One region of the Desulfobaculum bizertense DSM 18034 genome, then DNA from elsewhere that is predicted to be linked to it. Evidence: predicted binding sites of a transcription regulator. Region 1 holds the regulator's gene; each other region holds the start of a gene.
What was found. Region 1 encodes sigma-54, which starts transcription at its own class of promoters, with help from an activator protein. Its sites were predicted from a motif close to CTGGCACGGNNNNTGCTT; they were not measured.

Region 1 (5,433 bases):
TCCTCGCTCCGTGGGATATGCAGCATGTTGTGAGCAAACTGCGTAGCACCGGAAACGAAAAAATCTGGCTGACTGAACGTGGTGCCTCTTTTGGCTACAACAATCTTGTTGTGGACTTCCGTTCTCTGTCGATTATGTCCAGCTTTGGGTGCCCGGTCATTTTTGATGCGACCCATTCTGTTCAGCTTCCTGGCGGGCAGGGCGGATGCTCTGGCGGACAGCGTGAATTTGTGCCAACTTTGGCGCGAGCTGCGGTTGCTGCTGGTGCAAATGGTGTGTTTGTTGAAACACATCCCAATCCAGATACAGCCTTGTGTGATGGCCCGAATTCGTGGCCGCTTGAAAAGCTTGGAGCATTGCTCCGTGACCTTAAGGCTCTCTGGAATTTGCCGCATGAATGTTAGTATGACGGAAGCCCGCGAGCGGGCGAAGAAGATACGGCTCGTTGTTCTTGATGTTGATGGATGTCTAACTGACTGCGGGTTGTATTTTGATGCAGATGGCCGAGTTATCAAGCGCTTTAATGCGCAGGATGGTTTGGGTATCAAGTTGGCCCAGAGTGTAGGAATTCGTATTGCCGTGATTACCGGGCTGAAATCAGGCGCGGTAGATGCTCGCATGAAGCAGCTCGGCATTGAGGATTACCACTCTGGACATGTGCAGAAAATTCCGCTGCTCAAAAGCATCTGCGAAAAGCATGGGCTGGATATGTCCGAAGTCGCTTATGTGGGCGATGACTGGATTGATGCCGGACCAATGCGGCAGGTCGGTCTGCCCATTGCCGTCAACAATGCCCAGCCGGAAATCTGTGAGCTGGCCTCACTTGTGCTGTCTCGGCCCGGAGGGCAGGGGGCAGTCCGCGAGGCATTGAGATTTATTCTTGATGCGCAGGGGCGGCTCGAAGAGCTGTGGGATACGTGGAGTACAAAATGAACCAGAAGCGTCTTTTCCTTGCAGTCGTTTTTGTCGTCTGCCTTGCAGCCATAGGCTACGGTCTTTACTGGGTGGCGAGCCATTCTGTTGAAGAGGTTGTGGAGCCTGTGGCTCCCTCTGTGGATATGTCCATGCAGGGGGTGGAACTGACGCGCTCTGCCAGTGATGGTTCTCGCTGGACGCTTGTCGCCAAAAGTGCTGATTATCATCAGGATGAGGCTCTGGTCGATGTACATGCTCCAACCCTGACCTGGGAACGTCAGAATGAGGAACCGATAACGGTGACTGCTGACGAGGGGCGTGTGAATCAGGAGAGTGGAGAAGCAGAAATGTGGCCTAATGTGGTTATCGTTTCTGGTGAAAATACGGTGTATGCCAAGCAGCTCAACTACAGCGACGCCAAGCGTGAGCTGGTGCTGACCAAAGATGTCCGCATTGAGCGCGAAGGTATGGACCTCGAAGCTCCCCGGGTTCGGCTGGATCTGACAACGAATGAAATTACGGCAACTGGCGGTGTGACAGCCGTGCTGATTGATTCCAAGAAATCCACCGCGGAGGAATAGCCTTGAAAATTCTACATCGCATTCTGTGTGCCTGTTTCTGTGTGTGTCTTTTCTCCGCTCCGGCTTTTGCCGCAGAGCAGGGCGTCAAGACGACGATTACGTCTCAGAAGACAGTATATGACCAGAGCGGCAGCAAAGTTGTTTTTTCTGGTTCTGTAAAAGTTGTTCGGCCGGATATGACAATCTGGTCGGATGAAATGACGGTGTTTTTGAAGCCAACTGACAAAAAGGCCGTGGCAACTCCTGGTCCTCAGGCAGGTGCTGTGTCCAAGATCGTTGCCGTCGGGAATGTTCGACTGGTGCGTGAGGGCAAGAAAGGTTTTTGTGGCAAGGCTGTCTACAATGCCGACGAAAGCCTGGTGACGATGACCGTGAAGCCCCGTCTCGAAGATGGTGATAACAGCATCGCGGGCAAAATCATCAAGCTGTGGCTTACGGACAACCGAAGCGAGGTTGTGGGCGGAAACGAGCCGGTCGAAGCCATTTTCTTTACTCCCAAGGAAGGAAAAAAATAGCATGTCGGTTCTTTCTGCAACAGACCTGTGCAAAATTTATGGCAAGCGCCGGGTGGTGCAGGATATTGCCGTCAGTGTTTCACAGGGCGAAGTCGTTGGTCTGCTCGGCCCGAATGGTGCGGGCAAAACCACAACCTTTTATATGCTTGCGGGTATTATCAAGCCGAATGAGGGGATTGTGCGGTTGGATGATGAGGAAATTACCTCGCTTCCACTGCATGAGCGCGCCCGCATGGGCATGAGCTATTTGCCGCAGGAAAGCTCTGTGTTTAAGAAATTGAGCGTGCGCCAGAATTTGGAAATCATTTTGGAGCAGAGCGGGCTTTCGCGCAGCGAACAGAAGAAGCGGGCAGATTCTTTGCTCGATGAACTCGGCATTACCCGTTTGAGTCCTCAGAAGGCAATGCACCTGTCTGGTGGCGAGCGCCGCAGACTTGAAATTGCCCGAGCCTTGATTCTGAACCCCAAGTTCATGCTGCTTGACGAACCTTTTGCAGGTATTGACCCCATTGCAGTCGATGATATTCAGGGAATTGTTCGTTCTCTGAAAGAACGAGGCATTGGTGTTCTGATCTCTGACCATAACGTTCGGGAAACCCTCAGAATATGCGACAGGGCTTATCTTGTCTATGAAGGTTCGATAATTTTAAGTGGTACTCCCGAAGAAATTTGTGCCAATCCCCGCGCCCGGCGGGTCTACCTTGGCGAAGGCTTTTCTCTTTAATGCCTTGCATACGTTGATTTTTACCTTCCATACAAAATCCTTGCCATCCTGAGTTGCAAGCTTGTTCTGGATGTGGCATGGTTTAGGTGCGGCTGGGGAATTCCCTTGCCGCACCAAGTTCTTGAGCTTTGTTCAATAACTTTTCTTTTCTTCAGGAGAAGGTTCCTGGAGGAAAGGTACCTGTCACCTCCTCAGCAAAGATGTAGTAGCGATGGCATTGGAACTCAGACAACAACTCAAGCTCTCCCAGCAGCTGGTGATGACACCTCAGCTTCAGCAGGCAATCAAACTGCTGCAGCTCTCTCGTTTTGAGCTTGTCGATATGGTTCAAAAAGAGCTTTTGGAAAATCCACTTCTTGATGAAGCTCAACCCGAACCCAGTCAGGAAAAAGCAGAGGAAGCTCAGGACGCAACAACGGCTGAGCATACCGAAAACAGTGAAGCAATGGCAGACTCGGTTACAGACCAGGCCGCCATGCAAAACGCCGACTGGGAAAATTACCTTGGTGAATTTTCCAGCACTGCCCGGCAGTCTGCTGGGCGGGATAGCGAAATCCCTGAAGAGGGGATGTCTTTTGAGAACAGACTGTCTGTTTCTCCCTCCCTCGCGAGCCACCTTGAGTGGCAGCTCCATCTCTCCAGCCTGAGCAAGGCAGAAATTCAGATTGGCGAAGCAATTATTGGGAATCTTGATTCTCAGGGCTATTTTAAGGCCGATCTGGAAGACGTTGCTCAGGAAGCAGACTGTGCGTTTGAGGACGTGGAACCCGTCCTCAAACTTATGCAGCAGTTTGACCCCGTTGGGGTTGCTGCGCGTGACCCGCGCGAGTGTCTGCTCGTCCAGCTGGAATTCTATGAGTATGATGACCCAATCTTATTGGGCATTGTTCAGGATCACCTCGAAGATATCGAGAAGCGCCGCTTTAAGCCGCTTGCCAGAAAGTTTCGGATTAGCCTTGAAGAACTCAAGGAATATTTGGACATTCTCAAGACTCTGGACCCTATGCCGGGTGCTGCCTACGGAAGTGGGGACACGCAGTATATTAGCCCTGATGTTTACGTCTATGAATATGAGGATGATTTTATTATTGTCCTGAATGAGGATGGATTGCCTCAGCTCACGGTAAATGAATTTTACCTTGATACAATTCATAGTGATCGCAATGCCTGCAACAAAGAATACGTTCAGGAGCGTTTCCGCTCTGCGCAGTGGCTGATGAAAAGCCTGTATCAGCGTCAGCGAACCTTGTATAAGGTTATGGAAAGTATTCTGCGTTTCCAGCATGAATTCTTTGAGAAGGGCGTGACGCATCTGAAGCCGCTTATTCTGAAAGATGTTGCTGATGACATTGGCATGCACGAATCGACGATTAGCCGCATTACGACCAGTAAATATGTTTCAACGCCGCATGGCCTGTTTGAGCTGAAGTTCTTCTTTAACAGTGCCCTGGGGCTTGATGATGGAAGTCAGGTTGGCTCTGAGAGTGTAAAAGCACAGATCAAGAGCCTCATTGGCGACGAAAATCCCAAGAAACCTCTGTCTGATGAAAAAATCGCAGAGATTCTTAAAGAGCGTCTGGAGATTAATATTGCCCGGAGAACTGTAGCAAAATACCGCAGCTCTCTTGGGATCGCCTCTTCTTCAAAACGGAAACAGATTTTCTAGGAGTTTGAGGCGAGGTCTTTCTTTTCTGTAGGAATATTCGTACACTGTTTTTAACGCTGTAATCTTCATAGCTCTTCAAGGAGTTTAGTATGAACATTAGCCTCACGTTTAAGAACTTCGAACCTTCCCCTCATCTGAGAAAGTATGCAAACAAGCGTTTTGGAAAGCTCTTGAAGTTTGACAAGACCGCTAACGCCGAACTGAACATAACTCTTGAAGTCGAAAAATTTCGCCATATCGTCGATGCAACGCTGACTGGCGACAACATGAATATCAGCGCCACGGAGAAGTCCGAGGACATGTATCAGAGCATTGATCTGGCCGTAGACAAGATGAACGCTCAGGTCCGGAAGCTGCGCGAAAAGAGCAAAGATCGCTACCGTCGAGGCGAAGGCCTCGTCCGTATGGATGTGGTGAGTTTTGCCGATGCGGCTCACAGCGAACCGCCAACTATTGTGGAAACGGACTCCTATCCTCCAAAGCCAATGGCTGTGGAGGAGGCTGCAATGCAGCTGGATTCCCTTCAGTTTGAATTTCTTGTCTTCCTGAATGCCGAGACCGAGCGCCCGAATGTGATTTATCGGCGCAAGGACGGCAATTACGGTTTGATTGATCCTGGGACGGACTAATGAAGCTTGGTGACTTTCTTTCGAAAGAACTGATTATACCTGAACTTTCGGCCAGAACCAAAAAGGCGGTTCTGGCCGAACTTGTGGCTGCGGTACATTCCGTACAGCCTGAACTTGATGAAACCCATGTGCTGGATGTGCTTCTCGAACGGGAAGCGCTGGGTACAACTGGTATTGGCGACGGTATCGCCATTCCGCATGGGAAAATTGCCGAGCTTGAAAGTGTTCTTGTTGTGGTCGGCCGCTCCGCAGAAGGAGTTGAGTTTGATGCGCTGGACTTTGAGCCGTGTAAAATTTTCTTCCTTGTATTGGCGCCAGAAAAAGTTGCAGGAGTTCATTTGCGAGTTCTTGCCCACATTTCCCGAATGCTTAAAGAAGAAGACTTTCGTCAGCAGTTCCTCAG
Region 2 (5,433 bases), on a different contig from region 1:
CCCACAGGAGCAATGATTTCCTGCTCAATCTTGTTGATTTCATAGTTCGTGGTTCTGGTCTCGCGGGTGGCGTTCTGCTTGGAAATCGCATCACCGGGACCATCGCCACGGAAATTCGGTTCACCGCTGCCAGACTGGAGATTTGCATCACCCTGCTGGCTTTCTTCACTGCGCTGCTCGCTTCGAACAACGGCGCTGGAGGGGTCAAACTCCTGCTTGTGAATGGTCTTGCGGCTAAAGTCGAGGTCAGCGTTGACCTTGGCAATCACGCGGCCCGGACCATACAGCGGCATCAGCATCTGCTCGATGCGGGACTCAAGAGCATGTTCAATATTTCGACGCTGCTCCTGCTGCGTTGATGCCTGCGCATCATTTTCTGCCGGGATGTAGACCAGATTGCCCTTGGTATCTGCAACAGTGATGTGATTGGGGTCCAGACCTTCAACAGCCATGGAGACCAGATTCACGATGCCAGACATTTCTTCTGGCTTGAGCTTTTCGCCCTGTCGCAGTTTCAGAACCACAGAAGCCGTTGGGGAGGCTTTTTCTTCCACAAACAGACTTTTGTGCGGCAGGACGAGGTGGACTCGTGCGCGCTCAACCTGCGGGAATTCACTGATGGTTCTGGCCAGCTCACCCTGAAGGGCGCGCTGATAATTGATGCGCTGTACAAAGTCAGTCTGGCCGACCTTCACGTCATCAAAAATTTCAAAGCCAATGCCCTGACCATGCACCTTGCCTTCTCCGGCAACCTTGAGGCGCAGGTCATAGACCTTGTCAGCAGGAACCTTAATGGTTCCGCCATTGTCCGAAAGCTCGTACTTCACGCCTTCTTTCTGGAGCATCGTGACGACGGTGGAGGCGTCTTCAGGATACAGGCGGGAATACAGCACCCGGTAATCTGGCTTGTTCAGCCAGAAAATAAGCATAAAAAATGTGACAACAACTGTTGCAGCGAGTCCGGCAATCAGCACTCGCTGGGACATGGTCGTCTTGCCCCAGTAGGACTGAAGTTTGTCAAACGTCTGATTCAGAAAGGGAGGCATGGTAAGGCTCCGTAAGAGTTATCAGGTCAGGACTAGAACTGCATCTGGGCCAGTTCACGATACGCCTGCATCACTTTATTGCGCACCGCAGATGTCATACGCATGGCGAGACCAGCTTTCTGGAGGCTAATCATCAGCTCATGCACGTTCTGGGTACGGCCGGATGCAAACTCTTCAATCATCATGTTTTTCTCTGTCTGAAGGTCATTCACCTTTTTCAGAGAATCCGTCACGGTTTCCGAAAGTGGCTTTTCCACTTTCATGTACTGGGCGGCAATTTCCTGTGCTCTGGAGGCGCTAATGGGATCATCCATACGCTGCCTGCGGATTTCACTATCAACAGCCTGAGCAAAATCACTTTTGCCCGGCTTTTCGATCTTTTTCAGGGACTGAGTCTTGCTGAATCCACCGCTGGTACCATCAGCAAGGGCAGAACGATATGCACTCAGTGCGACGTTACGAATATTGACCATTTCTCTTCACTCCTTGGTGCTCTACCGATTATTTCCCGATATCCAGAGCACGGGTAAACATGCCCTTGATGTTTTCCACGGATGCGACTTCCGCTTCATAGGACCGGGTGGAGGTCAGCATCTGCGTCATCTCTTCCACCACGTTGATGTCTGGATAATTCACATAGCCCTGCTCATCTGCATCTGGGTGTCCCGGCTCCAGAACCCGCTTGAACGGGCGGCTGTCTTCGGCAATGCCCAAAACCCGGCTTCCTTTCAGCTCGCGGGACAGGCTGTCCTGCATCACAGCAGAAAATGGTGAATCAACATCAGTCGCAGCGCGAACAACGGTCTTGCGGCGGTAGGCTCCGCCCTCTGGCGTGCGAGTCGTCTTGGCATTTGCAAGGTTCATCGACACAACGTTCAGGTTTGTCCGCTCAGTAGACATGCCAGAAGCAGCAATATCGAGCGCAGTCATGAAATCCATCATGGCTTAGCGGCCTCCCTCGGTAATAACCGAATCAATCCCGTCAAAATTCTTTTTGATGACGGTGGTCAATGCGTTGTACATCAGGGTATTTTTCGCCATTGCGGACATTTCCTTGTCGAGGTCCACATTGTCCTCGCCGGGAATCGTCCGCGGCTTAATGTTCTCTGTCAGGCGCGGGCCAAAACCAGTCGCGTCAAAATCATGCGACATGCTCTGGCCTTCGGTCTTGCTCAGTTTGCCACGCGTTTCGAGATCCAAAGCGGTCTGGAGATCTTTTTCAAATTCCAGACGACGGGGTCGATAGTTCGGTGTCGAAATGTTGGCGAGATTGCTCATGACGACATTTTGACGCATGAGACGGAGATTGAGCACCTTCTCAGTAAGGTGAATCTGAGGTTCAAAAAGGCTTTTCATTCCGTATTCCTCCTGCATTTTCCGCCACAAATGCTGTGGCATTTCCCCACTCGCCCCGCATCCCCAGAGCGGGAAAACACAAAGAGAAAAGCAACCCTTGTGCCACAAACGATAACTGCTTGTTTTCTTTTGTTTATTTTTCCATTGCCGCCCACACCCCCAGCCGCCTCTGTCAAAAGGATATCTTTTTGCGCCAGTGCTCTTGGCACCTGATTTGCAATTTCCTCGCAGCAAGGCGGAACTTTCCGCCCCCAAAACACAGGCACAAAAAAAAGAGGCTCCGGGACCGAAGCCTCAAACTCTTCAAAATTCCCTCGGAGGGAAAACTCATGAGCAGTCAGATTGATTACGAAATCAACAAAGAACTTGGCGAATGCTACCTGCAGATGGGCGACCTTGATAAGGCTCGCGAATACTACGGCAAGGCCATTGATGACAGCCATGCAGCTCCATACATGGGCCTGGCAACCATTGCGTTCCAGCAGGCTGACCTGGACACAGCTCTGGAAATGTACAGCCATGCAGCAGCCATCGACAAAGGCGACAAACCCATTGCAGGCATGGGACTTGTTGAAGTGCAGCAGGGCAAGAATGCCGAAGCATTTGCCCACTTTTCTGCTGCGCTGGAGCTGAACCCGCACAACATCATTGCCGCGCTTATGATCGTCAAGCTGGGCCATGCCCTTGACCGCGTTGCAGAGGTTGTTCCCTTCCTCGAAAATTTCCTGAGCGTCGAGCCTAACAACGAAGACGTTCGCTACTCTCTGGCTGGCTGCCTGAGCTGCCTTGAGCGTCAGAATGATGCCAAGGCCCAGCTGGAAACCCTGCTCGCAGCCAATCCTGAGCACACTGCAGCTCAGGAGCTGCTCGCTCAGCTCTAGGGCACATGCTTGCAGCGCTCTGAGGGACCGCAAAACACGCTGGTCCTCAGAAAATACAGACTGCTTCTGTATTGAGACTGCCCTCCAAAAGGCTCGGAACGGTCACCGTATCGTCTCCGGGCCTTTTTTGTGGGACCACAAAGTCCAACAGCTTGCCCTTTGCGCGCTTTTCTGGCACTCCGCAAACGTACCCAAACACAAGATCCTAGGAGCAAGGATACAATGGAACACGTACGTATTCGCCGCGCTATTCTGAGCGTGACTGACAAAAGCGGGCTGGTCGAATTTGCCCGTTTTCTGGCAGACAATGACGTTGAGCTGTTTTCCACGGGCGGAACCCGTCGGATGCTTTTGGAAGCTGGTCTGGACGTCAAGTCCGTGAGCGATGTGACTGGTTTTCCTGAAATCATGAACGGCCGGGTCAAGACCCTGCACCCGCACATTCATGCAGGCATTCTGGCCGACAAAGACAACAAAGAGCACATGCAGACCCTCAAGGATCTGGACCTTGCGCCCTTTGATCTGGTCTGCGTCAATCTCTACAACTTTGCTGACGCCGCAGCCAAAGAGCTGGACCTCAAGTCTGCCATTGAGCAGATCGACATTGGTGGTCCCTGCATGCTGCGCGCGAGCGCCAAAAATTTCCACTCCGTTCTGGTCGTGCCCGGTACTGCGCACTACGAGCGCATCACCAAAGAGCTTGCTGCAAACGACATGCAGGCTCCCCTTGCCCTGCGCAAGGACATGGCAGCCGCAACCTTCCGTCAGACAAACCAGTATGACGGCATGATTGCTGACTACCTCGAAAAGCACGACGCATAACGCGTTTTGGTCTGTGACTGCATTTGATGGCGGCACCTTCGGGTGCCGTTTTTTTTGTACCAAAGGCCGGGCCTGCATATTGCCACCCCGCTATGGAGAGCCTATACATACAAAACATTCCAGACACACCGTACCAGAAGGAGAACTCCCATCGCTTCGAAAGTTCAGGGTAATACGCAAGGGCTGAAACCCAGTCAGCTCAAGGCAATAGGACGTCTTTATCAGCGCCGCTACCCCAACGAGGGCGGCATGACCAGCGATCAGGCCCGAGAGATTGCCATTCTCTCGCAGGGCATAGGCCGACAGATCGCCCTGCTCATCGACAGGCAGGGGCGGCCATACATGGTGCTCATTGGTGACCCCGGTGGTATTTACATCCCGGATATTTCCTCTGCCCGCCGTAGCACAGGCCGTCTTCGCGGCCTCCGTCTTTTGCACACCCATCTTTCAAAAGAAGGTCTCTCTCAGGAAGACTTGATGGACCTTGTTTTCCTGCGTCTGGATGCCATGACCGTGCTGACGGTTGACCGCATGGGCGGCCCTGTGGACATCTACGAAGCAACGCTTCTGCCCCCAAACGCCGAGAACACGCCGTACCGCATCACCGGTCCCGTGCCCTATCACAGCGTAGAGACGGACTACCGCGCACAGGTCGAGGCCATCGAGGACGAGCTTGCACGCTCCGGTGCCCAGCTCAGCAAAGATGCGACGTCCTCAGGCCAGCGCGACACTGCCATTCTGGTCAGCGTTTCCACTGACCCGCAGTACCGCCAAAAAATTTCCCTTGAAGAGCTGGCAGACCTTGCCGACACCGCAGGTGTCGACTCTGGCGGCACCATGATTCAGCGCGTACGCGCCCTGAACCCCAAGACCATTCTGGGCAAAGGCAAACTCGCCGAGCTGGAAGTCATGGCACTTCAGGCTAATGCTGGCGTCATTCTCTTTGACCAGGAACTCACCCCAGCCCAGATGCGCAACCTTGCCGACGTGACCGAACGCAAGATTCTGGACCGTACCCAGCTCATTCTGGACATCTTTGCCCAGCACGCCACGTCCCGCTCTGGCAAGCTTCAGGTTGAACTTGCCCAGCTCCAGTACACCCTGCCGCGTCTGGTCGGCAAAAATCAGGCCCTCGACAGGCTCATGGGTGGCATTGGTGGCCGTGGTCCCGGTGAAACCAAGCTGGAACTGGACCGCCGCCGTGTTCGTGACCGCATCACCCGCATCAAGAAAGAACTCGGAAAGCTCCGCAAACGTCGCAAGGCAACCCGCCTGCGCCGTGCCAAGGCGGGCCTGCCAGTCGTTGCGCTTGTGGGCTACACAAACGC
Region 3 (5,433 bases), on a different contig from region 1:
CTGAGTCAGACTTTTGGAAATGCGTTTGGCTTCGGCCATGATTGCGTAGCTCTCTACGGAATCAGGTGGAAGGGCCAGCATGTCTGTAATCTGTTGCTTGGAAAACGGAACGGCATCGTGAGACTGTTTGAGCGTGTCCTGAATGCTGAAGGCCATAAGCGCTCCCTAAAGGATAAAAGTGGCAGAAGGCCGTGTCCTGCATGTGCAGACAGGACACGCACCGCGTTGAAGCATAAAGTTTGCGCTATGGTATCAGAAACATCAATGATGTGAAGAGGCTTTATGCAGATTCGTCAGGCTTGTCTGCCTCGGCTGCATTTTTTCGCATCTCGGTGAACTCGGTCTTGAGGCGTTTCAGAACATGCGCATAGCCGCCTTTGTCGTGGGGGAGTGTACAGTCCGTACAATCCTTGACTCCTCGTGTCATCTTGTAGTTCCCCCCGCAGTCGTCAAGAAAGTACAGCGGGCAGAAGCAGAACAGGCAGTTGAAATGCTCAGGGTCTGCTGTTTTGTGACAGGGATAATACCGGCAGTCCTTGTTCGCGAAAAATTTGAATGAATGTTTCATTATAGTTGCGTGTCTTCGGTTTTGTCCTGACAGAAATCGCTAAATGAACATTTCTGGGCGAATTCCGTCAGGGTCAGGTTGGAGTTGCTTTCGTATGCTGCCTGTATCAGGCCGCTAAATACGGGGGAGAGCAGCTTTGAATGCATTTCAATGGGTTGCCGACCGCTCTTGGCCCGAAAATGAGAAAGCGCACGCAAAATGTCAACAATCCGAACTTTTTCTGGCGGACGAGCCAAGCTAAACGCTTCACTGCCCGGATGGTCAATCTTTTGCACAATTCGGGATTGCGCAAGCATGTACATGACATCATTCACCAGCTTCACCGGTGCATTAATTCTGTGGGCAATGGTCTCATTGTCTGGCGTCTCTTTCCCTTGCATAAAAACATGAGTGAGCAATGCCAGCATAAGCACAGCAAGCTGCTGTCTGTCGTCAAAGCTGTAGTCGTTCAGTCTCGCTTCACTGTAATAGGTTTCGCTAAACTGGAGTGCAAAACAAATTTCTGCACCAAGAAGCACAATGACCCAGCTGATAAAGAGCCAGATAAGAAAGAGTGGGACCTGGGCAAAGCTTCCATAAATAGCATTATAATTTGAACTTGTGACCTGATACTTGATATACAGGACTTGGGTGACCTGCCACAGTGTTCCTGCGATAAATGCCCCGCCAAATGCAGGCCAGAAGCGCACCCGTGTATTGGGGATAAAAATATAGATAAAGAGTAGGGCGAACCAGGTTGTGATGAAAGGCAGGGCCTTGAGTGTGATGATGTAGAGTGTGCTAAAAACAGAATAGCTCAGGATATTTTGGATAAAGCCTGTGTTTTGGACGGATGCCGTGGCGCTGATGGCAACCAGAATGAGCAGGGGGCAAATGAGGACGACTGTGAGGTAGTCTGAAAACTTGCGCCAGATGCTGCGCTGGGCCTTGATGCCAAAGATGCTGTTAAAGCTGGCCTCAATGTTTCCCAGAAGCGAAATGACCGTAAAGAGCAAAAAGGAAACACCAATGACGCCGAGGGTGGCGACATTGGTGTTGTTGATATAGCCAACTATGGCATCGACGATTTCAGGGTTTCCGGTGGTCGCACGCAAAAGTATGCTGCGAATAAAGTCGGAATCCTGAAAGCCAAAGCCCTTGGAAATAGAGAAGGCAACAGCCAGCAGGGGAACAAGTGAAAGCACTGTTGTGTATGCCAGTGCAGAGGCGCGCAGGAGGCACTGGTCTGCAATAAACCCGTGCCCAACCATGTATATCCAGCGCACCAGACGTGCGACCTGAATTTCTGCAAAACTTCGTTCACTGTTCTGGTCATCGTCATCCATGTACTGGCGTAACCTGAGCATAAACGCTTCCCCGTGGGCTGTGGCCCTGCGGGTGATTACACAAGGCCAGTTTCAGCAGCAACTCCAGTAATGGCATCAATGGAGAGCTGCAGGAACTCGGCAAGCTCCATGTCCAGCTTGTCACACTCGCGAATGCGGTCGCGGTCGACGCTGGCAGCAAAGGACTTGTCTTTCATTTTTTTCTTGAGGCTCTTGGGCTTCATCCCTTCCATACGGTTGGGGCGTACCAGTGCCGCAGCAGTAATAAGACCCGTCACCGTTTCACCTGCGCGCAAGGCGTAGTCAAAATGGCTCTTGGGGTCCACTTCTGTATATTCGCTGTTGTGAGCAACAATAGCATAAAGTGCGTCTTCCGGCAGCTTGCCTTCGAGCATTTCCCGGCTTTTGGCGCCGTGTGCTTTGAGTTCATCTTTTGTCTGCGGATAGTCAAGGTCATGCAAAAGACCAGTAATGCCCCAGAGTTCAACATCTTCGTTGAAGTGCTTAGCAAGAGCGCGCATGACAGCTTCGGTCTGCTCAGCGTGATGCAGCAGGCTGGGGGGATTGCTTTCCTTAACCATCTGATATGCTTCGTCTCGTGAAATCATTGGGAATCTCCTGCAATATTTTTTGATTCAAGAGTAGTGCTAATACTCCTGATGTAAAAATCAAGTCTTGAACAAAATTGCGCTGGCACCGTTTTTGCTCAAACTCTCTGCGGGAGAGAGGAGCGTCAGGAATTTTGACGCTTCTTTCGTGAAGGAGAGAGCATGAGTAAAGTTTCTGGAGTATCACAGCAGCTCACAGCGCAGGAGCGTTTGGCAGAAATTCGCCAGTATGCGGCACGACACGCCTCTGGTGGCGCGTTTGCTGGGCTTTTGCGAAATATTTTAGGTGGGGATGCGTCCACCTATTCGAGCATTCAGGCGCAGTTGATGCTGGGTGGTCAGTTTTTGAACACAATGGATGGCGACAGTGCGGATCATGTTTCTGGGCACACAGCACAGGAACTGGCTCGCCTGAGTGATGCCTCTATGCTGATGGACAGCCTGCTTGGTGAAAAAAGCGAGCATGAGCCTACGGACCTTTTGGGTGGCATGATTGGCGGTATGCCTGCGGGCGCGCAGACTTTGGCCACAATGCTAAGTGCCCTTGAGGGCGCCCATGCGACAGACAAAAATCTGTCACAGGAGCAGATGCAGCAGAGCAGGGATGCGAAAACAGTGGATTCTGTGGAACAGGATTCTTCTGAAATGGCACCGCCTGTAGCATCCTCAACAGCTTCACCATTGCGCGACGCCGCAGAGCAGACTCTGGCTGAAAAGAGCTTTGGGAGTAAAGAAGCCGCTGATTTGGCAGGACTTCTTGCTGCCCGTTTTGAGTCCAATGGTGACCCCGGTGTGATTGGCTACGATCGTCACGGCGGCACGTCCTATGGCCTGTATCAAATTTCATCACGTGCTGGGACTTTTGACAGCTTTTTGACGTTCCTCTCTGATCGAGAGCCAGAATGGGCGTCTGATCTGCGAGCAGCGGGCCGGGCCAACACCGGTTCAAAGTATGGTCCAGTGCCGTCTGTGTGGCGACGCATTGCCAAGGCCGACGGTCAGCATTTTTCTGACTTGCAGCATGAATTCATCAGGCAGACGCACTTTATGCCAGCCGCAGAAAAGCTTGCAGCTCTGACAGGCATTGATCTTCGCTCTGAGGGGGGCGTTTTGGGTCAGGTCTTGTGGAGCACAGCCGTGCAGCATGGAGCTTCTGGCTCCGTACGGATTTTTGCTGAGGCGCTGGATGCCATAAAGGGCGCATCCGCAGGGAATTTTGACATGTCGCTTATTAAGGAAATTTACAAGACCCGTGGCAAGCAGTTCAGCTCCAGCACGCCGCGTGTGCAGGCCGCTGTGCAGGACCGTTTCAGCCGTGAGATGGAACTTGCCCTGAATATGCTTGGAGATAGTTCGCTGGCCTAAACAGCAGCCACAGCGTACTGCCGCAAAGGGCAGTAAAAGACGTGCAGTATGGAAGTCCGTGCTGCACGTCTTTTATTTTTCTGCGTTATGAAAAATCAGGAAGAGAGCGAACGTCAAAGGTCTTGCCGCTCATTTCTGGGCGAAGAGCATTGAGGAGCTGCATAAGCCCGCGCGCGGAGTCTTCGGCACTGATAAGCTGGCCTTTGTCTTTCCAGCCACCAAAGACCGGGCGCAGTTCGTCTGCCTTGAGTCCCGTACTACTGCGTGCTTCTGCCTGCATGGGGGTGTCGACAATGCCGGGGCGGTACACAAAGCTGATAATGTTTGGTGCTTCTCCTGCCAGCTGTCTGGCGAGGTGCTCCTCTCCTGCCTTTGCCACGCAGTAGGCCGCTATTCCCGGCTGAACAATTTCTGCTGAGCCAGACCCCACAAACGCTGCAAATGTGCTATCTCTATCGAGCAGCAGGGGAACAAGGAAGCGGATAAGCTGCCACGCACCAGTGAGGCTGGCATCCATGACCTGCCCAAATTCCCGGGGAGAAATTTCCCAGATTGCAGGGCCGGGGGCGAGATACCCGGCACAGTGAATAAAGCCGCCAAGGTTGCCTCGCTCGCGAGCCAGTCGGCCAATGCGGTAGGCTGTGTCGACGCAGGCAAGAGACCCGGCAACTGTGCTGTGATGTGCATCATACTGAGCTTCTGCACTTTTTTTGTTGCAAAGGCGTAAAGTCTGCGCAAGTTTTTGACGAGAGCGTCCACTTAGCAGAAGATGGGCGCCAGCTTCGGCAAGCTGGAGTGCCAGCGCCTGCCCAACACCAGACGAGGCTCCCGTAAGGACAACAGTTTTATTTGTGATAAAGCTCATGTACACCTCGTAGACGTTACCAAGAAAAAAAGCTGAATTAACCCCACACAACAGAAAGTCTCTTTCTGGAGGAACACAGCATCATGATACATGGATTTAATTGTCTTGTTGAGAAGGAAATCCCGGAAATCGGGGCAAAAGCCAAACTTTTCAAGCATGAGCGCACTGGCGCTGAGCTGATGAGCCTGAGCTGCCCGGACCGGAACAAGGTCTTTGGCGTCAGCTTCCGTACTCCACCCAAGGATTCCACCGGAGTCCCGCATATTCTGGAGCACTCCGTGCTTTGCGGCTCTGACAAGTACCCGGTCAAGGAACCCTTTGTTGAACTGCTCAAAGGTTCCCTCCAGACCTTCCTCAATGCATTTACCTATCCTGACAAGACCTGCTACCCCGTGGCAAGCTGCAATGTGCAGGATTTTTATAATCTGATTGATGTGTACATCGACGCTGTGTTCCATCCCCGCATTGACGAGAATATTTTCCGTCAGGAAGGCTGGCACTACGAGCTGGAATCTCTGGACGCTCCGCTGACCAGAAAGGGTGTTGTCTTTAACGAGATGAAAGGCGTGTACAGCTCTCCCGAAAGCATTCTGCAGGAAACCCTGCAGCATGCCCTGTACCCAGACATGACCTATGGTCTGGATTCCGGCGGTGCTCCCAAGCATATCCCGGACCTGACCTATGCTGCATTTAAGAATTTCC
Region 4 (5,433 bases), on a different contig from region 1:
CGGCTCAGCAGTGAGTAGGCGTCCTGATCTTCCACAAAGTCCATATATGCTTCGTCGATGACCAGGAGGCATTGCTCCGGCAGGCGTTTTGCCAGTGCTTCCAGCTCCTCAACGCGCGGCGCGTACCCTGAGGGATTATCCGGCGTCGTCACGAAGCACAGGGCTGTGTTTTCATCCGCAAGCTTTAGCAGGGCGTCCCAGTCAAAGCTGAAATCACTGTTCAGCTTTGTCTGTCTGAACTCAACCCCGCACAGTTTCGCCTGCAATTTATACACGGAGAAGCATGGATCAAATGCGATAATATTATCCACGCCCGGCCGGGCCTTTACCCGCACCAGCAAATCAATGATTTCGTCCGAGCCATTGCCCGTGACAACACACTGCTCCGGCACACCAATTTTTTTCGCAATCGCCGCGTTTAGCTTTGGCGTCCCCGCCTGCGCGTAGCGGAATGCCATGTCTGCGTTACGCGTTAGCGCCCTTTGCACTACGGGTGACGTGCCCAGTGGATTCTCATTGCTCGCAAGCTTGATGACATCTGCAAGGCCGTATTTGTCCCTGATTTCGTCAACAGCAAGCCCCGGTGTATATGCTTCAAAATTCGGTATCTGTGGCAGTACGGTATCCTTTAGACCCATTTCGCGCTCCTTGCGGTCATGTCGGGAGTTCGCTCCTCCCTATGCAATATATCTTTCTTCCCGACTCAATCAAAAAGAATTCAGCCACGTTGTCAATGGGCGTTATGGTGGGAGAAAATTGGGGGCCAGCCCCCAAACCCCCGCGTAAGGGAATGATTCCCTTACGTATCCTCAGCGAGTTTGAATTCCATCCACGCTTCGCGTGAATGGAATTCAAACTTGATGAAAATAACGTCGAGAGCTTCTTTCTCTTTCCCGTGTGTTGCCACCATTTTCTTTTTGAACGCTTGCGTTCAAAAAGAAAATAAGTGCGGCAGAAAAAAGGTAAAAGAACACGCGTTCGGGAAATGCCCACTAGGCCGAAAAAAAGGGGCCGAAATGGAGAGGAGAGCGTAGCTCTCATCACATTTCGGCCCCCTTTTATTTCGGGCGAACTTGGGATTCCCAAGGGCCTCGTCCTTGGGCGGGGTCAAGGGGCAGCGCCCCTTGCAGGGCTTGGGACAGCGTCCCAATCACCCCGCCCGCCCGGCGCCCCTTGCAGAGCACGAGACGGAGTCTCGTACCCCCCCCCACCTGCCCGCTTTAGTTGTTTTCAGCGGAAGATCGAGTAGCGGCAACGGCGTCGATGTCGGTTTCACCGGTGCGAACGCGAAGCGAGCGTGCGATGTCGAGGACGAAGATAACGCCGTCGCCTTCGGCGCCGGTGCGGGCGCCGTCTGAGATAGCGTCGAGTGCGGCTTCTTCGAATTCGTCGTTAACGCCGATTTCGAGGCGGACCTTTTTGAGGAGGTTCACTTCGACGGGGAGTCCGCGATAGGTTTCGTGAAAACCTTTCTGGCGGCCGGAGCCGAGGACGTTGGTAACAGTCATGCTGAAGATATTTTTAGCAAACAGGGCCTGTTTTACATCATTGAGGCGCTCTGGCCGAATGTAGGCGATGATAAGTTTCATTGGGTACTCCTCGGTTATTCAGTCGTGAAGATCTGGAAGCCGTTGTATGCTTCTGAGCCATGTTCAGCGGCGTCGAGTCCTTTGACCTCTTCGACGGGGTGGACGCGCAGGCCGAAGAAGGTTTTGACAAAGCTGAAGGCGATGGTGCCCATGCCGAAGGCCCAGGCGAAGGCAGCGAGAACGCCGATAGCCTGAATGCCGAGGACGGAGAGCCCGCCACCGTAGAGAAGCCCGACGGCGTTGCCATACCCGGGGGCGGCAAGGAGACCGACCATGAGGGTACCGAAGGCGCCGCAGACTCCATGGACAGAGACAGCGCCGACGGGGTCGTCAATGCGAAGCTTGGTGTCGATGACGACGATGGAGATAACGACAAGGATACCGGCGAGGAATCCAGTGACAAGTGAGCCGAGGGGAGAGAACTCGTAACATCCGGCAGTGACGGCGACGAGGCCAGCGAGAACGCCGTTAAGCGTCATGGATGTGTCGGGCGTTCCGAACTTTTTCCAGGCGAAGATCATGGCGCCAAGGGCGCCGGCAGCGCCACCGAGGGAGGTGTTCACGGCAATGTAGCCAATGGTTCCGTCGGCGGTTGTGGTGGAGCCGGGGTTAAAGCCGAACCAGCCAAACCAGAGAATGAAGACACCGAGGGCGCCGAGGGGGAGATTGTGGCCGGGGATGGCGTGAGCTTCGCCGTCATCGGAGTATTTGCCGATGCGGGGTCCGACGGCGATAGCGCCAGCAAGGGCGACCCATCCGCCAACGGAGTGAACGACGGTGGAGCCTGCGAAGTCGATGAATCCGAGGGATTCGAGCCAGCCGCCGGAGCCGCCCCAAAGTCCGCCCCATGCCCAGTGGCCGAAAACGGGATAGATGAGACCAGTAACGAGGAGGCTGATAATGATGTAGGCGTTAAATTTAGTCCGTTCAGCAACGGCGCCAGAAACGATGGTGGCGGAGGTCGCTGCAAAGACACTCTGGAAGAACCAGAAGGTGAGGGTCCACATGGCGTCGGGGGACGTGGGAGTGATGTCGCTGAGGGCGAAGCCGCTCAAGCCGATGAAGCCGCCAATGGAGTTGCCGAACATGAGGGCAAAGCCAAAGAGGAAGAAGGCGACGGAGCCAGCGGAGAAGTCGAGCAGGTTCTTCATGATGATGTTCCCGGCGTTTTTTGCGCGGGTGAAGCCTGTTTCGACGAGCGTAAATCCAGCCTGCATAAACATAACAAGGATAGCGGCGAGCAAGGTCCACAGGATGTTAGCGTTTGCCTGCGAGAGCATAGGGGCGTCATCTGCTGCGAGAGCGAGCAGCGGCGACGCGGCGACGATGCTGAGGGCGGAGAGACAGAGTCTCAGGGCGCCTGACCAGGAAAAGTAAAATTTGAAAGACATTGTGCGAAACCTCCTCGTGCGCAATGAAAAAAATGCGACGCAGTAAAGTGCGTGTTGCGGAATCTGGGAGGAATAGAGCAGTGATTGTGCCAAAAGATATAAGGTGCTGAAAAGGTGGGAGATGCGTGGAGGGTGTTGTTTTTTGGTGGAGGAAACGGAGATTTAAAAGTGATATTTTTACAAAAAGTGATAAATTAAAACATGCATAAATGGACATAATTGTGAAATTAAGAAAATAAAAAGAGTGGTGGGACGGAGAGGTGAGCATGCTGCTGAATCCGTTCACTCCTGTTTATGCCGTGTTCGTTTCCCTGATAAAAATTCCATTCAAGCCTTTATTTACAGGTGATTTTGCTTGCCAGGGACGCTCCCTTGTGCGCTTCAAAAATAAAATGAGAAAAAATGTGCCGAAAGATGCTTCGTATGAAAAAGCTCTTCATAAATTGACATTAATGTGAATACGCATGAAGAGAGGCGTGGAGCCACTTAAAGAAAATCTTCCCGGAAGAGCACTGGAGCATTCCCCATTATAATGGCTGTAGTGTGCGGCCAAAAGCCAAAATATTGGCCTGTTCTCTCTGCAATATGAATCCGGTGGGTGAAAAAAAGATCGCAGGGGTTCTGTTTTGTGACGTTGTGATGGTGGACCAATGCTGATTTGCAGTCCTTCTTATCTTCATTAGTCAGGCTGTCATGAAATCGCTCTATTATTACTTGTAATGGGCGATTCAAAAAAATGCTGGCGTATGGACCTTTATTCAGAAAAGCGCTTGACAGGACTCTCCGAGTCAGCGTAACTGCATTGCCATGCAGAAGATTAACACCCTTACCCACACCACCCGTTTTACTATGTTCAGCCTGATGTATTTCTGGCTGTACTTTATGTACTTTATGGGCACCTGTGGTCAAAGGGTGAAGGTTCTGTAACGCTTACACAACCAGATATTCCATTGGGCCGCAGGTATCACGCTTGCGGCCCTTTTTTTTATCTTTTTTGGGCTGTGGCTGGTATCCTGCCGATGGAAAACTTAGGGAGACCAAAAAAATGATGCTTGGCAAAACCATTCGCTCAGAAAGAATTTTCAACCGGAATACCGGCCGGACTATCATCGTTCCCATGGACCACGGTGTGACTGTCGGCCCGATTTACGGACTCGTTGACCTCAAGGGGACGGTCAACCAGATCGCAGAAGGTGGCGCAAATGCTGTGCTTATGCACAAAGGCCTTGCCCGCTGCACGCACCGCGGTGCTGGTCGCGACCTCGGCCTGATTGTTCACCTTTCTGCCAGCACCTCGCTTAGCCCGACCCCAAATGCAAAAACCTTGGTCGGTACCGTGGAAGACGCGCTTCGTCTCGGTGCAGACGGTGTGTCTGTCCACGTGAACCTTGGCGATGAGTGCGAAGGCCAAATGCTTGGCGCACTTGGCGAAGTTGCGAGCAAAGCCGCCGACTGGGGCCTGCCGCTTATGGCAATGCTCTACGCCCGCGGACCCAAAATCGAAAACGAGTACGACCCCACTGTAGTACAGCACTGTGCACGCGTTGGCATGGAACTCGGCGCTGATGTCGTCAAAGTCGCGTACACTGGCGATATTGACAGTTTTGCAAAAGTTGTCGAATCCTGCTGTATTCCTGTCGTGATTGCCGGTGGTCCAAAGCTGGACAACACCCGCGACCTGCTCAGCATGGTCCACGACAGCGTGCAGGCTGGCGGCGCTGGCCTTTCCATCGGCCGTAACGTCTTCCAGCACCCCAATGTCTCTCTGCTGCTCAAGACCCTGAACGGGATTGTGCATCAGGGCTGGGATCTGGATCAGGCTATGGAAAACATGGGCGAACACCTCGACTAAACAGGGCTAGGCCTTGGGACCAAAACAATGAAAAAGATTTTTGTATCAGCAATCCCCTTTGATAAGCATTTCGTCACCCTCGCGCTGGAATCCGGTGTTGATGGCGTGATCGTCGACGCCAAGGATACGGACAAAGTCAAGCATCTTGCCAAGGTTGATGTGTTTCCCACAGACAGCTTCTCTTTCTTTAGCCTCAAGGCAAAGGACGATGAGAAAAAAGCTGCTGATGCCCTGGCAAAAAAACGGTCTGTTATCCTCAGGGAAGGATGGGAAGTTATTCCCGTCGAAAACCTCCTCGCACAGGGCGAAGGTCTTGGCGTGGAAGTCGACTCCTATGATCGCGCTATTCTCGCTGCTGGCATTCTTGAGCGCGGCGTGGATTTCATTGTTGTGACCCCCAAGGCCGCAGCAGACCTGAAGCCGATTGTCGCAGAACTCAAGCTCTCTCAGGGTATTCTTGACCTTGAGACCGCAAAGGTCACTGCCGTTGAACCCGCAGGACTGGGGCACCGCGTTTGTGTGGATACCCTGAGCCTCCTCAAGTCAGGACAGGGCATGCTCGTTGGTAACTCCAGCGCGTTCACTGCTCTTGTTCATGCCG

Region 2: the regulator sigma-54 is predicted to act here: its motif matches at 2,491-2,508, upstream of flgB (flagellar basal body rod protein FlgB).
Region 3: the regulator sigma-54 is predicted to act here: its motif matches at 2,584-2,601, upstream of B5D23_RS01190 (VgrG-related protein).
Region 4: the regulator sigma-54 is predicted to act here: its motif matches at 3,056-3,073, upstream of B5D23_RS13210 (ammonium transporter).

What each region holds. Positions count from the first base shown of each region.
Region 1 is NZ_FUYA01000004.1:240,433-245,865, reverse strand. It holds gene kdsA (3-deoxy-8-phosphooctulonate synthase) at 1-404, shown strand, start outside; gene B5D23_RS07820 (KdsC family phosphatase) at 394-933, shown strand; gene lptC (LPS export ABC transporter periplasmic protein LptC) at 930-1,496, shown strand; gene B5D23_RS07810 (LptA/OstA family protein) at 1,499-2,011, shown strand; gene lptB (LPS export ABC transporter ATP-binding protein) at 2,013-2,735, shown strand; gene rpoN (RNA polymerase factor sigma-54) at 2,947-4,401, shown strand; gene hpf (ribosome hibernation-promoting factor, HPF/YfiA family) at 4,491-5,030, shown strand; gene B5D23_RS07790 (PTS sugar transporter subunit IIA) at 5,030-5,433, shown strand, end outside.
Region 2 is NZ_FUYA01000010.1:13,116-18,548, reverse strand. It holds gene fliF (flagellar basal-body MS-ring/collar protein FliF) at 1-1,046, opposite strand, end outside; gene fliE (flagellar hook-basal body complex protein FliE) at 1,079-1,360, opposite strand; gene flgC (flagellar basal body rod protein FlgC) at 1,548-1,985, opposite strand; gene flgB (flagellar basal body rod protein FlgB) at 1,992-2,402, opposite strand; gene B5D23_RS12725 (tetratricopeptide repeat protein) at 2,732-3,283, shown strand; gene B5D23_RS12720 (IMP cyclohydrolase) at 3,506-4,105, shown strand; gene hflX (GTPase HflX) at 4,355-5,433, shown strand, end outside.
Region 3 is NZ_FUYA01000001.1:252,549-257,981, forward strand. It holds gene B5D23_RS01170 (radical SAM protein) at 1-156, opposite strand, end outside; gene B5D23_RS01175 (cysteine-rich small domain-containing protein) at 281-568, opposite strand; gene B5D23_RS01180 (YhjD/YihY/BrkB family envelope integrity protein) at 568-1,914, opposite strand; gene B5D23_RS01185 (HD domain-containing protein) at 1,950-2,501, opposite strand; gene B5D23_RS01190 (VgrG-related protein) at 2,664-3,866, shown strand; gene B5D23_RS01195 (SDR family NAD(P)-dependent oxidoreductase) at 3,952-4,731, opposite strand; gene B5D23_RS01200 (insulinase family protein) at 4,815-5,433, shown strand, end outside.
Region 4 is NZ_FUYA01000010.1:115,668-121,100, forward strand. It holds gene hisC (histidinol-phosphate transaminase) at 1-638, opposite strand, end outside; gene B5D23_RS13205 (P-II family nitrogen regulator) at 1,221-1,589, opposite strand; gene B5D23_RS13210 (ammonium transporter) at 1,604-2,980, opposite strand; gene B5D23_RS13215 (hypothetical protein) at 3,247-3,438, shown strand; gene B5D23_RS13220 (2-amino-3,7-dideoxy-D-threo-hept-6-ulosonate synthase) at 4,026-4,832, shown strand; gene B5D23_RS13225 (3-dehydroquinate synthase II family protein) at 4,860-5,433, shown strand, end outside.